DNA from 3 places in the Streptomyces sp. NPDC046465 genome. Region 2 is predicted to be linked to each of the others. Evidence: riboswitches for the same ligand, from Rfam matches in the RefSeq annotation. Region 2 holds a riboswitch; each other region holds the start of a gene.

Region 1 (6,012 bases), on a different contig from region 2:
CCGGTCCAGTCGATCACTCGCTACTCGGTCCGGGACGACCGCGCGTTCATGCGGCGGCTCGCCACGATGGAGCGGATGCAGCCCGTCGTGGAGCGTCAGGAGTACGCGCTCGGCACGGTTTGCGCGGCGATTCCGATCACAGTGGGTGACACCGTCGCGACCATGGCCATTTCTGTCCCCTCCTACCAAGCCGATCGGCTGCTGCCCGCAGCCCACCGTTTGCAGCGTGAACTCGGAAAGCTACTAGGGACACTCGCCTTCTCTATCAGCATCTGAAAACTCACTCCTTGTGATCTGGTGTGCACGTTGAGCAAGATGCCAAGGGTGCCAGGGAGTTGGTCTCTGGCTCCTCGAGGGCTACGTGACGGGGTAGGGCGCGATGGGCGAGACGGTTCAGGCAGAGGTCATGATGAGCTTCCTTGTTTCCGAGGAGCTGTCGTTTCGCATCCCGGTGGAGCTGCGCTACGAGATCGACGATCCCTATGCGGTGCGGCTGACGTTCCATCTGCCGGGGGACGCCCCGGTGACCTGGACCTTTGGTCGGGAGTTGCTGATCGACGGGGTGGGCAGGCCGTGCGGGGAGGGGGATGTGCGGGTCGAGCCCACCGACTCCGGGCTGCTCGACGAGGCGCTGATCAGGCTTCAGGTCGGCGCGGACCAGGCGCTGTTCCGGGTGGGCATCCCGCCGCTGCTCGCCTTCCTCGACCGTACGGACAGGCTGGTGCCGCTCGGGCAGGAGCGGTCGCTCGCCGACTTCGACACGCATCTCGACGAGGCGCTGGACCGGATCCTCGCGGAGGAGCAGAACGCGGGCTGACCTGTAGCCGCAAGGGGCGGATGAGGGTGGCATTTTGGTGCATTTCGTGGCACTGGGCTGGGTGCATTCCGTAGTGTCGGAAGCGGTCACCGTTTGCGGCGCCGCCCCTTTCCACCCCGGGGAGGCCGGGCGGGACCGGTAGCGATGGCGTTGGCGCCCGCCGCAGCGGTGGGGCCCGTGCCGGGGGCGGGGGGCGTCCCGGTCGTGCGGTCCGCCGAGACGACCAGGGCGGCCAGTGCGGTCGTCACCGGCACCGAGGCGACCAGGCCGATCGAGCCGATCAGGGTGCGCACGATCTCCTCGGCGACCAACTCGCTGTTGGCCACCGTGCCCACGCTGGACTGCGCGATCGAGAAGAGCAGCAGGAGGGGGAGCGCGGCACCCGCGTAGGCGAGGACGAGGGTGTTGACGACCGAGGCGATGTGGTCGCGGCCGATGCGGATGCCCGCGCGGTACAGGCCGCGCCAGCCCATCGTCGGGTTGGCCTGGTGCAGTTCCCAGACCGCGGAGGTCTGCGTCACCGTCACGTCGTCGAGTACACCGAGGGAGCCGATGATGACGCCCGCGAGCAGCAGGCCGCTCATGTCGATGGACGGATACAGGCCATGGATGAGGCCGGTGTTGTCGTCCGTGTTGCCGGTCAGGGAGGCCCATCCGATGAAGAGCGAGCCGAGCAGGCCGATCAGCAGGAGGGAGATGAGCGTGCCGAGCACCGCGACCGACGTACGGGCCGTGAGGCCGTGGCAGAGATAGAGCGCGATCAGCATGATGGCGCTCGCCCCGATCACCGCCACGACCAGCGGGTTCGAGCCTTGGAGGATCGCGGGCAGGATGAAGAACGTGAGCACCATGAAGCTGATGGCGAGTGCGACAAGGGCCATCACGCCGCGCAACCGTCCCACCACGACGACGGCGAGGGCGAAGATGCCGGCGAGCAGCGCCATCGGGAGCTTGCGGTTCACGTCGGTGACGGAGTACTGCAGTCCTTCGGGGGCCTTGGGCTCGTAGGCGACCACCACCTGCTGGCCCTGGCGCAGTTGCCGGGGGGAGTCCGGCTGGATGATCTCGGTGAAGGTGCGGCCCTTGTCCTTGCCGTTGCTGACCTCGACCGTCGCGCGCTTGCAGATGCCTGCCGCCCGGGACTGCGCGGACTGGCCTTCGGCGGTGGAGGTGTCACCGTTCGGCGGGGTCTGCGAGGGGCTGAGGTCCTTGCAGGGCAGTTCCCGCACCTTCGTGACCTTCGCCGCCTGCGTCTGCCGGTCGAATCCGACGCCGGTGCGCTCGTGGCCCGGTGTGCCGCCCGGCCACAGCACCGCAAGGCCGACGACGACCGCGGCGGCGAAGGGGATCAGGACCGCGGCGATGACCTTGCGCAGGTGTTTGGAGACGGGCGCGGCGGGACCGTGGTGGTGTGAGTGCCCGTGGCCCCCGTGCCCGTGTCCCTGACCCTCCCCGTGACCTGGTCCGTTCCCGTCCGACGGTGGGTTCAAGCCCGGCGGTTGGGACGGGGGACGAGAGGGCGGCGGAAGCGGCGGCTCTGTGGTGGTCACTGCCCGATCATCGCAAGAACGGAGGGGGCCCTCTGTTCAGCGCGCCCGAGATGACGCTAGCGTGGAGCCACCTTTGCAATCGCGGGAGCTCGGAGCACCGGGCTGAGAGGGCGCTGACCTCCGTACGAACCGGCACGATCGTGCACGAGCCGTACGGAATCCGCTGCGTCGACCGCCGAACCTGTTACCGGGTAATGCCGGCGTAGGGAGTAGGTCTCATGACCACATCGGACGCACGCACGCCTGCCTCCGGCAGCGACGAGAACACCGTCGCGGCTGACGAGGCCGGGAAGTCCATCGGCTGGCACAAGGCGTATGTCGAGGGTTCGCGCCCCGATCTGCGCGTGCCGGTCCGCCAGGTGCACCTCACCAACGGCAAGGCCGTCACCCTGTACGACACGTCAGGGCCGTACACCGACGAGGCCATCGACACCGACGTCCGCCGCGGCCTCGCGCCGCTGCGGGAGAACTGGATCATCGCCCGCGGCGACACCGAGGAGTACACCGGCCGCCCGCCCCGCCCCGAGGACGACGGCATCAAGCACACCTCGCCCCGCGGCGGCCTGAAGAACCTCGACGCCGTCTTCCCCGGCCGCCCCCGGCAGCCGCGCAGGGGGCGCGCGGGTCAGGCGGTGACGCAGCTCGCGTACGCCCGCCGCGGCGAGATCACGCCCGAGATGGAGTTCATCGGGATCCGCGAGAACCTCGACCCCGAGGTCGTGCGCGCGGAGGTCGCCGCGGGCCGCGCGGTGATCCCCGCCAACGTCAACCACCCGGAGATCGAGCCGATGATCATCGGCAAGAAGTTCCTGGTGAAGGTCAACGCCAACATCGGCAACTCCGCGGTCACCTCCTCCATCGAGGAGGAGGTGGACAAGATGACGTGGGCGACCAAGTGGGGCGCCGACACGGTCATGGACTTGTCCACCGGCCGCAACATCCACACCACCCGCGAGTGGGTCCTGCGCAACTCCCCCGTGCCGATCGGCACCGTGCCGCTCTACCAGGCCCTGGAGAAGGTCGACGGCAAGGCCGAGGAGCTGACCTGGGAGATCTACAAGGACACGGTCATCGAGCAGGCCGAGCAGGGTGTGGACTACATGACGGTGCACGCGGGCGTGCGCCTTCCGTACGTCCCGCTCACCGCGCGCCGTAAGACCGGCATCGTCTCGCGCGGCGGCTCGATCATGGCCGCCTGGTGTCTCGCGCACCACAAGGAGAGTTTCCTCTACGAGAACTTCGAGGAGCTCTGCGAGATCCTCGCGGCGTACGACGTGACGTACTCGCTCGGCGACGGCCTGCGGCCCGGTTCGATCGCGGACGCCAACGACGAGGCACAGTTCGCCGAGTTGAGGACGCTCGGGGAACTCAACACGATCGCCAAGCGTCACAACGTACAGACGATGATCGAGGGCCCCGGTCACGTCCCGATGCACAAGATCAAGGAGAACATCGACCTCCAGCAGGAGATCTGCGAGGAGGCGCCGTTCTACACGCTCGGCCCGCTGACCACGGACATCGCCCCGGCCTACGACCACATCACCTCCGGCATCGGTGCCGCGATGATCGGCTGGTGGGGCACGGCCATGCTCTGCTACGTCACGCCCAAGGAGCACCTCGGCCTGCCCAACCGCGACGACGTGAAGACCGGTGTCATCACGTACAAGATCGCGGCGCACGCGGCGGACCTCGCCAAGGGGCACCCGGGCGCGCAGGACTGGGACGACGCGCTCTCGGACGCGCGCTTCGAGTTCCGCTGGGAGGACCAGTTCAACCTGGCCCTCGACCCGGTCACGGCACGGGAGTTCCACGACGAGACGCTGCCGGCCGAGCCGGCGAAGACGGCGCACTTCTGCTCGATGTGCGGGCCGAAGTTCTGCAGCATGAAGATCTCGCAGGACATCCGGCGCCGGCACGGCGGTGACCTGGAGCAGGACGACATCGCCGCGGGCATGGAGCAGAAGTCCAAGGAGTTCGCCGCGGCGGGCAACCGGGTCTACCTGCCGATCGCCGACTGAGCCGCCCCCACGGCTGACTCCGGAGGCCGTCCCCACGGCTGACGGCACGCGGAAGCAGGGCAGCACACCGGCATCCGGCCGGTCACTGCCCTGCCCCGTGCCCGTCCCCGGCCCGACTACTCCGGCTTGTGGTCGGGCCCGCCGAAGTCGGGGCTGGAGAAGTCCGGGCTTGAGTAGCTCGGGCGCGACCCCGCGGTCGAGCCGCCGTCCGGACTGCTGAATCCCGGCCTGTGATAGCCGAGTTGAGGCATACGGCTGCCGTTCGCACCGGATCCCCCGACGCCCGACGACGGCGTACGGGCGGCGGGAGCTCCGCCCGGGTCCGTCAGGGCCTCCCGCAGGAACGGCACGACGCCCCGCTCGAGGAGCGCCTGGCCCCAGTCTTCCCTGGCGCGGGACACCTCCTCGCAGCGCTCGCCGTGCAGTTCTGCCTGGAGCGAGGTGGAGCCGTTGCGCAGGGCGGTCAGGAGCAGACCGACCGCGGCGACCAGGATGCCCCCTGCGGTGAGCGCGCCGAACAGCCATCCCGCGGTGAGCAGGGTGTCCGCGAAGGCGGGCTCGGGCGTGAGCATCTTCAGGATGTAGCCGACGAGCAGGAATATCACCGCGGCCGTGCCCGCGAGGACGGGTGCGAGGACCGCGACGACGGCGATCGCCCCGGCTCCCGCGGCCACCGGTTCCGCTACCTCGCCCATCGTGGTGGCGAGGCTGATGCCGCCGGAGCCCGACTCCGCGGCGCTCTGTCCGTTCCCTTCACGGATCGATGTGGACGTCGGTCGAGGTTCGCGCAACTCCTCGCGAACCTTCACGTAGTGCGCGTACTCGGCCGCGGCCGAGGCCGTGATCAGTGCTGTCGCGTTCAGGGCCATGGTGCGCAGTTGTTCGGTGTTGAGCCGCTGGCCCACTGCGGCGAGTTCAGGACGATCAGGTGCGTTGCGCAGCGCCTCATCGAGGATCCGCTCGTACTCGGGGCGGTCCTCATTGAGCAGGTGTGGAGCGCTGTTCATGTGCATCCCCCGATGCTCCGTAGGGCTGAGGCTCGCATGGCTACGAGCCGTTGGGCAGAAACGGAGGGGAGCCTGCTACGGATAAGCCGATGGTAGAGCCGTGACGGCATGCGGTGACAGGGGGTTTCCGGAAATTGCCCCCCTGGCCAGCGTGATCGTGTAGAGGGGCACCTGCCCGAAGAACGCTCAGTTATCCAGAGGGAGTTGGCAGACCAGTAGCTTTCCGGCCATGGTCACCCCGCCGTCCATGGCGATGGCCAGGCCGCCGGCGTAGACGTGCGGGCCCTCGATGACCGGGCCGCCGCCGTCCGACTCGTCCTCGGAGCCGACGTCGCCCAGGAGGTAGGGGATGGGGCTGTGACCGTGGACGATGCGGGTGCCGCCGTAGACATCGAGGAGTTCGCGGACGGCCGAGGGGCCGGACTCGTCGCGGAACGCGAAGCGCTTGGTGAACTTGCGGAAGAGGTCCCAGCACTCGTCGGCGTCATTGCGCGTAAGGGTCTCCCGGATGGTGTCGTTCACCGCCTCGATCGAGTCGCCGTAATCCAGATAGGCGGTTGTGTCGGAGTGTACGAGCAGGTGGCCGTCGGCCTCCTCCATCGCGTCCAGGCGGGCCATCC
Region 2 (6,012 bases):
GCGCCGCGCGCGGGATCACGCTCGTGCGGTCCTCGGCGTTGTCGTGCGCCGCCGCGTGGGCCTGCGGCGGCACCGCGTCGAGCTGCTCCTCGGTCAGGGCGGCCCGCGCCTCCCTGAGCTGGGCGAGGAGCGCCACCGCGTCGTACGGACGGACGTCGGGGTGGCGCGCGGTGGCCGAGGCGACCACCTCGTCGAGCGCGAAGGCAAGGCCGGGGACGGCCGCCGACGGGGGCGGCACGTCCTCGTTGAGGTGCTGGTAGAGGACCTGGGCGGGGGAGTCCCCGGAGTGCGGCTTGGCGCCGGTCAGCATTTCGTAGAGCACGACCCCGCAGGCGTACACGTCCACGCGGGTGTCCGACGTGCCGTGCTCGATCTGCTCGGGGGCCAGATACGAGACGGTGCCGAGCACCGTGCCGGTCGTGTTCGTGACCGTGTCCACCGCGCGGACGAGCCCGAAGTCGGCGACCTTCACCCGGCCGTCGTCCCCTATGAGGACGTTCTCCGGCTTCATGTCGCGGTGCACGAAGCCCGCGCGGTGCGCGGCGCCGAGCGCGGCGAGGACCGGCTCCAGGATGTCGAGCGCCGCCCGCGGCTGCAGCGCGCCGCGCTCGCGCAGGACGTCACGCAGGGTGCAGCCCGCGATGTACTCCATCGCGAGATACACGTACGACCCGTCCGTGCCCTGGTCGAAGACGCCGACCACGTTCGGATGGGAGAGGCGGGCCACCGACTTGGCCTCGCGGATGAAGCGGTCGACGAACGAGACGTCGGCCGCCAGCGTCGGGTGCATCACCTTGAGCGCGAGCACGCGGTCGAGGCGGGTGTCCACGGCCCGGTAGACCGTGGCCATCCCGCCGACCGCGATGCGCCCGTCGATCCGGTAACGGCCGTCGAGCAGCTGCCCGACGAGCGGGTCCTGAAGGGTCGTGTCCACGCAGGGGAGTCTACGAGCCACCGCTGACACGTCTCCCCGCCGGGCGGATTCGGAGCGCTACTGCAGCCGAGCTGTGACGCTCCGGGCCGTGCCCGTGCCCGCTGGGGCCTAGAACGCGGGCCGCTCCGGATCGAGCCGTGCCATGCCCTCCGCGGGAGAGGACGCCTCCGCGAAGTGCCTGCGCGGAATCCGTCCGGCCCGGTGTGCCAGGCGCCCCGCCTCGACGCCGTGCCGCATCGCCTCCGCCATCAGGACCGGCTCCTGCGCCCGCGTCACCGCGGAGGCGAGCATCACGCCCGCGCACCCCAGCTCCATCGCGATCGCCGCGTCGGACGCCGTGCCCGCGCCCGCGTCGAGGATCACCGGCACGCGCGCGTGCTCGACGATCAGCTGGAAGTTGTGCGGATTGCGGATGCCGAGACCGGAGCCGATGGGCGAGCCGAGCGGCATGATCGCCGCGCAGCCCACGTCCTCCAGCTTCCGCGCGAGCACCGGGTCGTCGTTCGTGTACGGCAGGACCGTGAAGCCGTCGTCCACCAGGACCTCGGCGGCGTCCAGGAGCTCCACCGGGTCGGGCAGCAGCGTGCGCTCGTCGGCGATCACCTCCAGCTTCACGAGCTCCGTGCCGAGCGCCTCGCGTGCGAGCCGGGCGGTGAGCACGGCCTCACCCGCGGTGAAACAGCCCGCGGTGTTCGGCAGGACGCGGATGCCGAGCCGGTCGAGGACGCTGAGCACGGAGCCCTGCACGCCCGGGTCGAGGCGGCGCATCGCGACCGTGGTCAGCTCCGTGCCGGAGGCGACGAGGGACCGCTCGAGGACGTCGAGGCTCGGCGCACCGCCCGTACCCATGATCAGGCGCGAGGAGAGGGTGAGCCCGCCGATGACGAAGGGGTCGTCTGCCATGGTTCAGCCTCCCTGGACTGCGGTGAGTACTTCGACGCGGTCGCCCTCGGCCAGCGCGGTGGCGGGCCACTGCGCGCGCGGGACGACGGTTTCGTTGACGGCGGCGGCGACACCGGAGTGCGCCGCGGAGAGGGTGGCCACGAGGGCTTCGAGCGTGGTGCCCGAGGCCACATCACGTGCTTCTCCATTGACGGAAACGGCGAAAGGGGTGCTCATACGGGCTGCTCCGTGAAGGGCTGCGTGCGGGGCGGAACGAGTTCAGGGGCGGCGCCGGTGAACCGGAGCGGGGTGAAAGGCCGCGCCTCGTCCGGCAGTTCACCGGTGGTCAGGGCGTGCGCCATGACGTCGCCGGTGAGGGGCGTCAGCAGGACGCCGTTGCGGTAGTGGCCGGTGGCCAGCTGGAGCCCGGCGAGCCGGGTCGGGCCGAGCAGCGGCGCGTTGTCGGGCGAGCCGGGCCGCAGCCCCGCGCAGGTCTCGGTCAGCGGCAGCTCCGTGATGCCGGGCACGAGCTCGTGCGCGTCCCGCAGGAGTTCGTACACACCGCCCGCCGTGACCGTGGTGTCCCAGCCGAGCTCCTCGCTGGTCGCGCCGACGACGAGCTCGCCGTTCTCGCGCGGCACGAGGTAGACGTGGCTGCCCCGCACCACGGCGCGCACGGTGCGGCTCAGGAACGGCGCGTACGGCTTCGGCACCGTCAGCCGCAGGACCTGCCCCTTCACGGGGCGCACGGGCGGCAGGACGTCACCGGGGACACCCGCGAGGCGCCCGCTGAGGCTGCCAGCCGCGAGCACGGTCTGCGCCGCGCTCAGCTCGGTGCCGTCCGCGAGGACGACTCCGCGCGCCCGGTCGCCCGCCACCGTCAGGCGCTCGGCCCAGGCGCGGTGGAAGACCACACCGGCCCGCTCGCACGCCACCACGAGCGCCGCCGCGAGCCTGCGCGGGTCGATCTGGTGGTCGCCGTCGACCCGGAGCCCGCCGCGCACGCCCGGCGCGAGCATCGGCTCAAGACGGCGGCACTCGCGGCCGCTCAGCCACTGGGAGTCGAGCCCCGAGCGGCGCTGCAGGTCGTGCAGCTCGCGCAGGTGGGCGCGGTCGTCGGAGTCGAGCGCGACGGCGAGCGTGCCGCACGCGCGGTAGCCGAGGCCGTGCCCGCTCGCCTCGGTCAGCTCGGCGGCGAAGTCGGGATAGCGGCGGGCGGATGCGAGGTTGAGGGCGAGCAGGGTCTGCTCGCCGTAGTGCAGCTCGGTGACGGCGGCCAGCATGCCCGCCGCGACCCGGGCGGCGCCGCCGCCCGGGTCGGGGTCCACGACCGCTGCGGAGAGCCCGCGCTGCGCGGTCCGCCAGGCCGTGACCAGGCCGATGATGCCGCCTCCGACGACCAGGACATCGGAGGTGACCGATGGCACTGCCGTAGGCGATGTCGTACGTGGATGCATGGGCGTCCAGCCCCTCCCTTCGCCGGCATGACCCGGATCAGGTTCGTACGGTCGGAGGCCGTCCCAGCCTCCCTCTCAGCCCGGTGCGTCCGGGCTCCCGCGAGTGCTCTGCACCGGCCACCCTAGCCCGTCGCTCCGCGTGGCAGTAGGGGAGCTGTCCGGGTACGGGCAGTGACGGTGTGTCAGAGATCTCCTCGTATCCATCTGAAAGCGTCCCGGCCGGCCGCCCTACAGTGATCGGGTGAGCGAGCAGCAGAGGCAGACCGGGAAAGAGCGGCAGGCGGCGCGGCGCGTCGTCATCGTCGGCGCGGGGATGGCCGGGGTGCAGACCGCGGTGGCCCTGCGCGAACAGGGGTTCACCGGCGCGGTCACCGTCGTCGGGGCGGAACCGCACCAGCCGTACGACAGGCCGCCGCTGTCCAAGGCGGTGCTGCTCGGCAAGGCGGAGGGCTCCGCCTTCGACATCGACTTCGAGGCGCTCGGCATCGAGCTGGTCCTGGGCCGCGCGGTCACCGGGGTGCGCCCCGCCGACCACGAGCTGGACACCGCCGAGGGACCCGTCGCGTACGACGACCTGGTCCTCGCGACCGGCGCCGAACCGATCGGCCTTCCCGGCACCGAAGGCGTGCCAGGCGTCCACCTCCTGCGCACCCTGGACGACGCGGAGCGGCTGCGCCCGGTCCTCGCCGAGCAGCACGACGTCGTGGTCGTCGGGGCGGGCTGGATCGGCGCGGAGTTCGCGACGGCCGCGCGCGAGGCGGGCTGCGCCGTCACCGTCGTCGAGGCGGCGGGACGGCCGCTCGCGGGGACGCTGCCCGCGGAGGTCGCGGCGCCCATGGCGGGCTGGTACGCGGACTCCGGGGCGGTGCTGCGCACCCACGCGCGCGTGGAGCGCGTCGAGCCGGGCGCGGTGGTCCTGGCGGACGGGACCCGGCTGCCCGCGGGCGCCGTCGTCGTCGGCATCGGCGCACGGCCCGCGACGGGCTGGCTGGCCGGCTCCGGCATCGAGCTGGGCACGCACCGGGAGGTCGTGACCGACGACCGGCTGCGCACGTCGGCGCCCGACGTGTACGCGGTCGGCGACTGCTCCTCCTTCCCTTCGGGAAGGTACGGGGAGCGCCTCCTGGTCCACCACTGGGACAACGCCCTCCAGGGCCCGCGCACGGTGGCGGCGAACATCATCGGCGAGACACCGGCGGCCTACGACCCGGTGCCGTACTTCTGGTCGGAGCAGTTCGGCCGCTTCGTGCAGTACGCGGGCCACCACGCGGCGGCCGACCACATGGTCTGGCGGGGCGACCCGACGGGCATGGCCTGGTCGGTCTGCTGGCTGCGTGACAGTGCCCTGGTGGCGGTCCTGGCGGTGGGCCGCCCACGGGACCTGGCCCAGGGCCGCAAACTGATCGAATCCCGCACCCCCCTGGACCCGACCCTGACGTCAGACCCATCGATCCCCTTGAAGAAGGCGGCTCTGTAGCGCACCACCCCAAGGGGCGCGGGGAACTGCGCGACCAGCCCCCACCTCCCCGCGGCCGCTCACGAGCCAGAGGCTGAGGCTGCCGCGCCCAGCCTCTGGGCCAAGGGCCACCCGGACCCCCCAGGGGCGCGGGGAACTGCGCGACCAGCCCCCACCACCCCGCACCCGACCACAAGCAAGCCCCCCCACAGCCCACCCCGACCCAAGGCCCCCCGGCCAGAGATACGCTGGACCTGTGACCGAGATTGACGCAAAGACCGATGCTCTCGTCCCCGCCTGGCTGCACCTCCCCGACATCGCGGAAATGTTCGATGTCGAGGTGACCCGCGTGCGCCAGCTGGTCAAGGAGGGCACGCTGATCGCCGTACGCCGTGGTGAGAACCGCGCGCTGCAGGTGCCGGCTGCCTTCATCGACGGCGACAAGGTCGTCAAGGGCCTCACCGGGACCCTGACGCTCCTTAGGGACGACGGTTTCTCCGACGAAGAGATGATCGAGTGGCTCTTCACCCCCGACCCGACCCTGCCCGGCACCCCCGCGCAGGCTCTGAGCGAGAATCGCGGCACGGAGGTGAAGCGCCGCGCCCAGGCGCTGGCCGTCTGAGCGGGTGCTCGGCCGTCTGACCTGAACACATCGTCCGGCGTACGGGGCGCGTGCCGTCACGCGCCCCGCACGCCACCGACAACGGGGGACTTACCCATGGCTGCCGCTGCCGCCGATCACCGCGCCCAGCTCGCCGACGCCCGGCTCTATCTGTGCGTGGACGCCCGCAAGCGCCAGGGTGACCTCCCGGAGTTCCTCGACGCTGTCCTCGCGGGCGGCGTCGACATCGTGCAGCTGCGCGACAAGGGCCTGGAGGCCGCCGAGGAGCTGGCGCACCTCCAGGTCTTCGCGGACGCCGCACGGCGGCACGGCAAGCTCCTCGCGGTGAACGACCGCGCGGACGTCGCCCACGCGATCGGCGCGGACGTGTTGCACCTGGGCCAGGGCGACCTGCCCGTCCCCGCGGCCCGCGCCGTCCTCGGCGGTGACGTCCTCATCGGCCGTTCCACGCACGCCGAGGAGGAGGCCGCCGCGGCGGCCGTCCAGGACGGCGTGGACTACTTCTGTACGGGCCCGTGCTGGCCCACGCCCACCAAGCCGGGCCGCCACGCCCCGGGCCTCGACCTGGTCCGTTACACGGCTTCGCTCGGCACGGACCGCCCCTGGTTCGCCATCGGCGGCATCGACGCGGGCAATCTGGACGAGGTCCTCGAAGCGGGCG
Region 3 (6,012 bases), on a different contig from region 2:
AGCGCGGCAGCGGCCACCGCCGGTCCAAGGGCGGGCAGCGTGACCGTCCGCCACGCCGTCCAGCGCGAGGCGCCGAGCATCCGCGCGGCCTCCTCCTGCCGCGGGTCGAGCTGCGACCAGAGCCCGCCGACGGTGCGGACGACGACCGCGTAGTTGAAGAAGACGTGCGCGAGCAGGATCGCCCAGACGGTGGTGTCCAGGCGGACGCCCCACAGCTCGTCGAAGAGCCCGCCCCGCCCGATCAGCGCGAGGAAGGCCGTCCCGACGACGACCGTCGGCAGCACGAACGGCACGGTGACGACGGCCCGCAGCGCCTGCTTGCCGGGGAAGTCGAAGCGCGCGAAGACGTACGCGCCGGGGAGCGCGATCAGCAGCGTCAGCGCCGTCGACGCGAGCGCCTGCCAGGTGGTGAACCACAGCACGTGCCGGATGTCGGACTGCCCGAGCACCTCCGTGATCCGCCCGAACTGCCAGACGCCGTCGACGTGCAGCCCGCGCGCGACGATCGCCGAGACCGGATAGGCGAAGAAGAGCGCGAAGAACGCGACGGGCCCGGTCATCAGGCCGAGCCGCGCCGCGCTCCCCCTGCTGAAGCGCGCGCAGGGACGGGACTTCGTCACTTCAGTACGAGCGAGGTCCACGACTTGATCCACGGCTCACGGTTGTCGGCGATCTTCTTCGGGTCCATGGTCTGCGGCTTGTCGACGGTCACCCCGTGCTCCGTGAACAGCTCCGGCAGCTTGGTGCCCTCGCGCACCGGGTTCACGAACATGTTCAGCGGCATGTCCTCCTGGAACTCCTTGCCCGCGAGGAAGTCCAGGAGCGCCTTGCCGCCCTTGGTGTTCTTGGCGTTGCTGAGCAGGCCCGCGTACTCGACCTGGCGGAAGCAGGTGCCGGTCGCGACGCCGGTCGGCGCCTCCTTGGGCTGCGGCTTGCCGAAGAGCACCTCGACGGGCGGCGAGGAGGCGTAGGAGACGACGAGCGGCCGGTCGCCCTTGGCCTTCCTGCCTCCCGCGGACCCGGAGAACTCCTCGTTGTAGGCCTGCTCCCAGCCGTCGACGACCTTGACGCCGTTGGCCTTGAGCTTCTTCCAGTAGCCCTGCCAGCGGTCGTCGCCGTACTTGGCGGCGGTGCCGAGCAGGAAGCCGAGGCCGGGCGACGACGTCGAGGTGTTCTCGGTGACCAGCAGGTCCTTGTAAGCGGGCTTGGTCAGATCCTCGAAGGACTTCGGCGGCGCCAGCTTCTTGTCGGCGAAGTACTTCTTGTCGTAGTTCACGCAGATGTCGCCGCTGTCCACGGGCGTCACCCGGCGCTTGTCCCCGTCGACCCGGAACTCCGGCTTGATCCGCTCCGAGCCCTTGGCCTCGTACGTCTGGAAGAGGCCGTTGTCGAGCGCCCGCGACAGGAGCGTGTTGTCGACGCCGAAGAAGACGTCGCCCTGCGGGTTGTCCTTGGAGAGGATCGCCTTGTTCACCGCGGCGCCCGCGTCGCCGTCCTTGAGGACGTGGACCTGGTAACCGGAACGCTTCTCGAAGTCCTTGAGGACGTCCTTGGAGACGTTGAAGGAGTCATGGCTGACGAGCGTCACGCTCTTGGAGCCGGACGTCCCGGAACCGCCGTCGGAACTGCCGCACGCGGAGACGGCGACAAGCCCGATGCCCACCGCCACCGCGGTGAACGTGACCTTCTTGGTGGTGCTCACTGAAACTTCCTCCTGGGTGTCCAGGAAGAGACGCGGCCCCGCCCGCCGGCCGGGTGGCCGCGGGCAGGGCGCTACAGCTTGAGTCGTGCCCGAACTCCCTACCCGGAATGACCCGGGCGAGGTTCAGAGGGTCTGCGGCCCACCTGTCCAAGGTGCCGCACTCTCAGCGCTGTGGCGCTCCCCTGTCGGAAATATGCAGATGTATAGCGGATCCATATACGAGGCGTACGCCCGCACGCCCGTCAGACTACCCCTCGGCCTACCTCTCGGCCGCGGCGAGCTGGCCGCACGCTCCGTCGATCTCCTGGCCCCGGGTGTCCCGGATCGTGACCGGCACCCCGTGGGCGGCGATGGCCGCCACGAACGCCTTCTCGTCCTCGGGGCGCGACGCGGTCCACTTCGAGCCCGGCGTCGGGTTCAGCGGGATCAGGTTGACGTGCACCGGCTTGTTCTTGAGCAGCCGCCCGAGCCGGTCACCACGCCATGCCTGGTCGTTGATGTCGCGGATCAGCGCGTACTCGATGGAGAGGCGACGGCCCGACTTGGCCGCGTACTCCCAGCCCGCGTCGAGCACCTCCCGCACCTGCCACCGCGTGTTCACCGGTACGAGGGTGTCGCGGAGGTCGTCGTCCGGCGCGTGCAGCGAGATCGCGAGCCGGCACTTGAAGCCTTCGTCGGAGAACCGGTGGATGGCGGGCACGAGGCCCACCGTCGACACCGTGATCCCGCGCTGCGACAGGCCGAGGCCGTCCGGCTCCGGGTCGGTGAGGCGGCGGATGGCGCCGGTCACGCGGTTGTAGTTGGCCAGCGGCTCACCCATGCCCATGAAGACGATGTTGGAGAGCCGCGCGGGCCCGCCCGGAATCTCGCCGTCCCTGAGCGCGCGCATCCCGTCGACGATCTGGTGCACGATCTCACCGGTCGACAGGTTCCGGTCCAGACCGGCCTGCCCCGTGGCACAGAACGGGCAGTTCATCCCACAGCCCGCCTGCGAGCTGATGCACATGGTCACCCGGTCCGGATACCGCATGAGCACCGACTCCACGAGCGTCCCGTCGAAGAGCCGCCACAGCGTCTTGCGCGTCGTGTCGTCGTCACAGCTGATGTGCCGCACCACGGACATCAGGTCGGGCAGCAGCGCCTCACGGAGCTTCTCGCGCGCACCGGCGGGAATGTCGGTCCACTCCGCCGGGTCGTGCGCATACCGCGCGAAGTAGTGCTGCGAGAGCTGCTTGGCGCGGAACGGCTTCTCGCCGATGGCGGCGACGGCGTCCTTGCGCTCAGCGGGCGTGAGGTCGGCGAGGTGCCGCGGCGGCTTCTTGGCTCCGCGGGGCGCGACGAAAGTGAGTTCTCCGGGTACAGGCATGGTCCATCCAGTGTCGCAGACATACGACAAGGGGCCCGCCGCCCTGTGGACAACGAGCCCCTCACCCACATATACGCAGGTCAGACGGCGTACGCCAAGTCGCTCAGCCCGACCCGACAAACAGCACGAGCAGCAGCCAGACCACCGGCGCCGTCGGCAGCAGCGAGTCGAGGCGGTCCATGATGCCGCCGTGTCCCGGCAGCAGCGTGCCCATGTCCTTGATGCCGAGGTCCCGCTTGATCATCGACTCGCCGAGGTCGCCGAGCGTGGCGCTCACCGCCACCGCGAAGCCGATCACCAGGCCCTGCCACCACGCGCCGTCGTCGATCAGGAACTGCAGGCACAGCGCGCCCGCGGCCATCGCGAAGGTGACCGCGCCGACCAGGCCCTCGCGGGTCTTGCCGGGGCTGATGCGCGGCGCGAGCTTGTGCTTGCCGAAGCGCCAGCCGATCGCATACGCACCGGTGTCGCTGACCACGGTCAGGAGCAGGAAGGTGAGCACCCGCTTCGGGCCGTCGTCGGCGGTGAGCATCAGCGCCACGAACGTGGCGAGGAACGGGACGTAGAAGGCGGCGAAGACCCCCGCCGTGACGTCCTTCAGATAGCCCTCGGGAGGCTCGGTCATGCGCCAGACGAGGACCGCGAGCGCGGTGAGGGCCATCGCGACCCACGCACCCTCCGTCCCCCGCACATACCCGGCGACGACCATCGCCGCGCCGCCCACCGCGAGCGGCACGAGCGGCGCCTTGATGCTCTTGCGCTCCTCGAGCCGCGACGTGAGCTCCCAGAGGCCGACCACGACAGCGACCGCTATGACGCCGATGAAGACGGCCTTCACGATGAAAAGCGACGCGATGATCACCGCGCCGAGTCCCACACCGACTCCTATGGCCGCCCCGAGATCGCGGCCCGCGCTCTTCTTCTGCGGTGCCACCGGGGCGGGCTGCGGCTGAGGTGCGCTGGGCATGGGCTCCTGCGGAGGCTCGTCACGGAACAGGGGGCCGCCCATCGGAGTGGCCCCCCGGTCGTCGTCCTGGTCTCCGCCGTTCACGGGTACGTCGGGCACGATGGGCATGGGCTGTGTCTCAGACGGAAACAGCGCGTCCTGCGCATCGTACGCGGGACCTGGCGGGGTCGCCCCCTGACCAGGTCCGTGGTCGGGCGGCCCCCAATACCCGGCTCTGGGCGGCGCCCCCCAGGAAGAGTCGTTCACGGATCGGTTCCCTGATTCCTCGGACTCGAGACTCAGACTTCGAGCAGCTCGGCTTCCTTGTGCTTGAGCAGCTCGTCCACCTGGGCGACGTACTTGGCGGTGGTGTCGTCGAGCTCCTTCTCACCGCGGCGGCCCTCGTCCTCACCGATGTCGCCGTCCTTGATCGCCTTGTCGAGGGCCTCCTTGGCCTTGCGACGGATCGACCGGATCGAGATCTTGGAGTCCTCGGCCTTGGTCTTGGCGACCTTGATGTACTCCTTGCGACGGTCCTGGGTCAGCTCGGGGAACGTCACACGGATGATATTGCCGTCGTTGCTCGGGTTGACGCCGAGGTCGGAGTCCCGGATCGCCTGCTCGATGTTGCGCAGCGCGCTCTTGTCGAACGGGGTCACCACGGCCATCCGCGGCTCGGGCACCGAGAACGAGGCCAGCTGGTTGATCGGCGTAAGCGCGCCGTAGTAGTCAGCCACGATCTTGTTGAACATCGCCGGGTGCGCACGGCCGGTGCGGATCGCGGCGAAGTCCTCCTTGGCGACCACGACGGCCTTCTCCATCTTCTCCTCGGCCTCGAGGAGGGTCTCTTCGATCACCACTTGCTCCTGCGTGTCTTGAGTAGGCCCGGCCGGCACGGGGTGGCCGGCTGCGTCGCGTGTCTTTCCTGCACGGTGTCCGACCGGCAGGGCTTTGTCCATCCCCTCAAAGGCCGTCTCGCATAGGTCCCTTGAGGCTGGTCCAGGTCCCGGAGGTCAGGCCCGGTTTCCCTGGTCGCCCACGAGTGTGCCGATCTTCTCACCCTTGACGGCCCGGGCGATATTGCCTTCGGAGAGCAGCTCGAAGACGAGGATGGGCAGTTTGTTGTCCCGGCACAGCGTGATCGCCGTCATGTCGGCGACCTTCAGGTCCTGGGTGATGACCTCGCCGTAGCCGAGAGCGTCGTACTTCACCGCGTCGGGGTTGGTCCGGGGGTCGGAGTCGTAGACCCCGTCCACGCCGTTCTTGCCCATGAGCAGCGCCTCGGCGTCGATCTCCAGGGCGCGCTGCGCGGCGGTGGTGTCGGTGGAGAAGTACGGCATGCCCATGCCGGCGCCGAAGATGACTACACGGCCCTTCTCCAGGTGCCGCACGGCGCGCAGCGGGATGTACGGCTCCGCGACCTGACCCATGGTGATGGCGGTCTGGACGCGGCACTCGATGCCCTCCTTCTCCAGGAAGTCCTGGAGAGCGAGGCAGTTCATGACCGTGCCGAGCATGCCCATGTAGTCGGAGCGGGCCCGGTCCATGCCCCGCTGCTGGAGTTCGGCGCCGCGGAAGAAGTTGCCGCCGCCGATGACGATGGCGATCTGCGCGCCGTCACGGACGACGGCCGCGATCTCGCGGGCGATGGCATGCACCACGTCAGGGTCGACCCCGAGGCCGCCTCCACCGGCGAACGCCTCGCCGGAGAGCTTCAGCAGGAAGCGTCCGGCAACTTTGTCGTCGTCACTCTTCGAGTCGGCCTTGGTGGTCATGTGGTTCTCGCTTCTCTTACTTGGCACACATGCGAAGAAGGCCACTGCCGGTGGGGTGTCGTTCGCATCCCATGCTCGGCAGTGGCCTCCTCGTCAGATCCTGCGGTCGTACGTCGCGCACGAGGACCGTGCGCGGGCGACCGCTGTCGACCCTAGCGGGGTCTACCGTCGATCGCGGTACGGACTCAGATGCCGACCTTGATGCGCGCGAAGCGCTTCAGGG

What was found. Region 2 has a riboswitch for thiamine pyrophosphate ahead of thiO (glycine oxidase ThiO). Riboswitches for the same ligand answer to the same signal wherever they lie in the genome.
Region 1: linked by a shared signal. The riboswitch ahead of thiC (phosphomethylpyrimidine synthase ThiC) and the one ahead of thiO (glycine oxidase ThiO) in region 2 are both predicted to bind thiamine pyrophosphate.
Region 3: linked by a shared signal. The riboswitch ahead of ABZ953_RS11920 (thiamine ABC transporter substrate-binding protein) and the one ahead of thiO (glycine oxidase ThiO) in region 2 are both predicted to bind thiamine pyrophosphate.

The regions. Positions count from the first base shown of each region.
Region 1 is NZ_JBEYZK010000004.1:296,101-302,112, reverse strand. Features, by position in the region: gene ABZ953_RS08905 (helix-turn-helix domain-containing protein) at 1-276, shown strand, start outside; gene ABZ953_RS08900 (SsgA family sporulation/cell division regulator) at 380-817, shown strand; gene ABZ953_RS08895 (YibE/F family protein) at 904-2,367, opposite strand; TPP riboswitch at 2,439-2,593, shown strand; gene thiC (phosphomethylpyrimidine synthase ThiC) at 2,586-4,385, shown strand; gene ABZ953_RS08885 (hypothetical protein) at 4,502-5,398, opposite strand; gene ABZ953_RS08880 (metallophosphoesterase) at 5,579-6,012, opposite strand, start outside.
Region 2 is NZ_JBEYZK010000021.1:115,105-121,116, reverse strand. Features, by position in the region: gene pknB (Stk1 family PASTA domain-containing Ser/Thr kinase) at 1-934, opposite strand, end outside; gene ABZ953_RS29770 (thiazole synthase) at 1,043-1,837, opposite strand; gene thiS (sulfur carrier protein ThiS) at 1,841-2,053, opposite strand; gene thiO (glycine oxidase ThiO) at 2,050-3,243, opposite strand; TPP riboswitch at 3,271-3,384, opposite strand; gene ABZ953_RS29755 (FAD-dependent oxidoreductase) at 3,587-4,750, shown strand; gene ABZ953_RS29750 (Rv2175c family DNA-binding protein) at 4,986-5,351, shown strand; gene thiE (thiamine phosphate synthase) at 5,448-6,012, shown strand, end outside.
Region 3 is NZ_JBEYZK010000006.1:209,798-215,809, reverse strand. Features, by position in the region: gene ABZ953_RS11925 (iron ABC transporter permease) at 1-641, opposite strand, end outside; gene ABZ953_RS11920 (thiamine ABC transporter substrate-binding protein) at 617-1,702, opposite strand; TPP riboswitch at 1,780-1,896, opposite strand; gene rlmN (23S rRNA (adenine(2503)-C(2))-methyltransferase RlmN) at 1,962-3,068, opposite strand; gene ABZ953_RS11910 (phosphatidate cytidylyltransferase) at 3,172-4,281, opposite strand; gene frr (ribosome recycling factor) at 4,314-4,871, opposite strand; gene pyrH (UMP kinase) at 5,028-5,789, opposite strand; gene tsf (translation elongation factor Ts) at 5,975-6,012, opposite strand, start outside.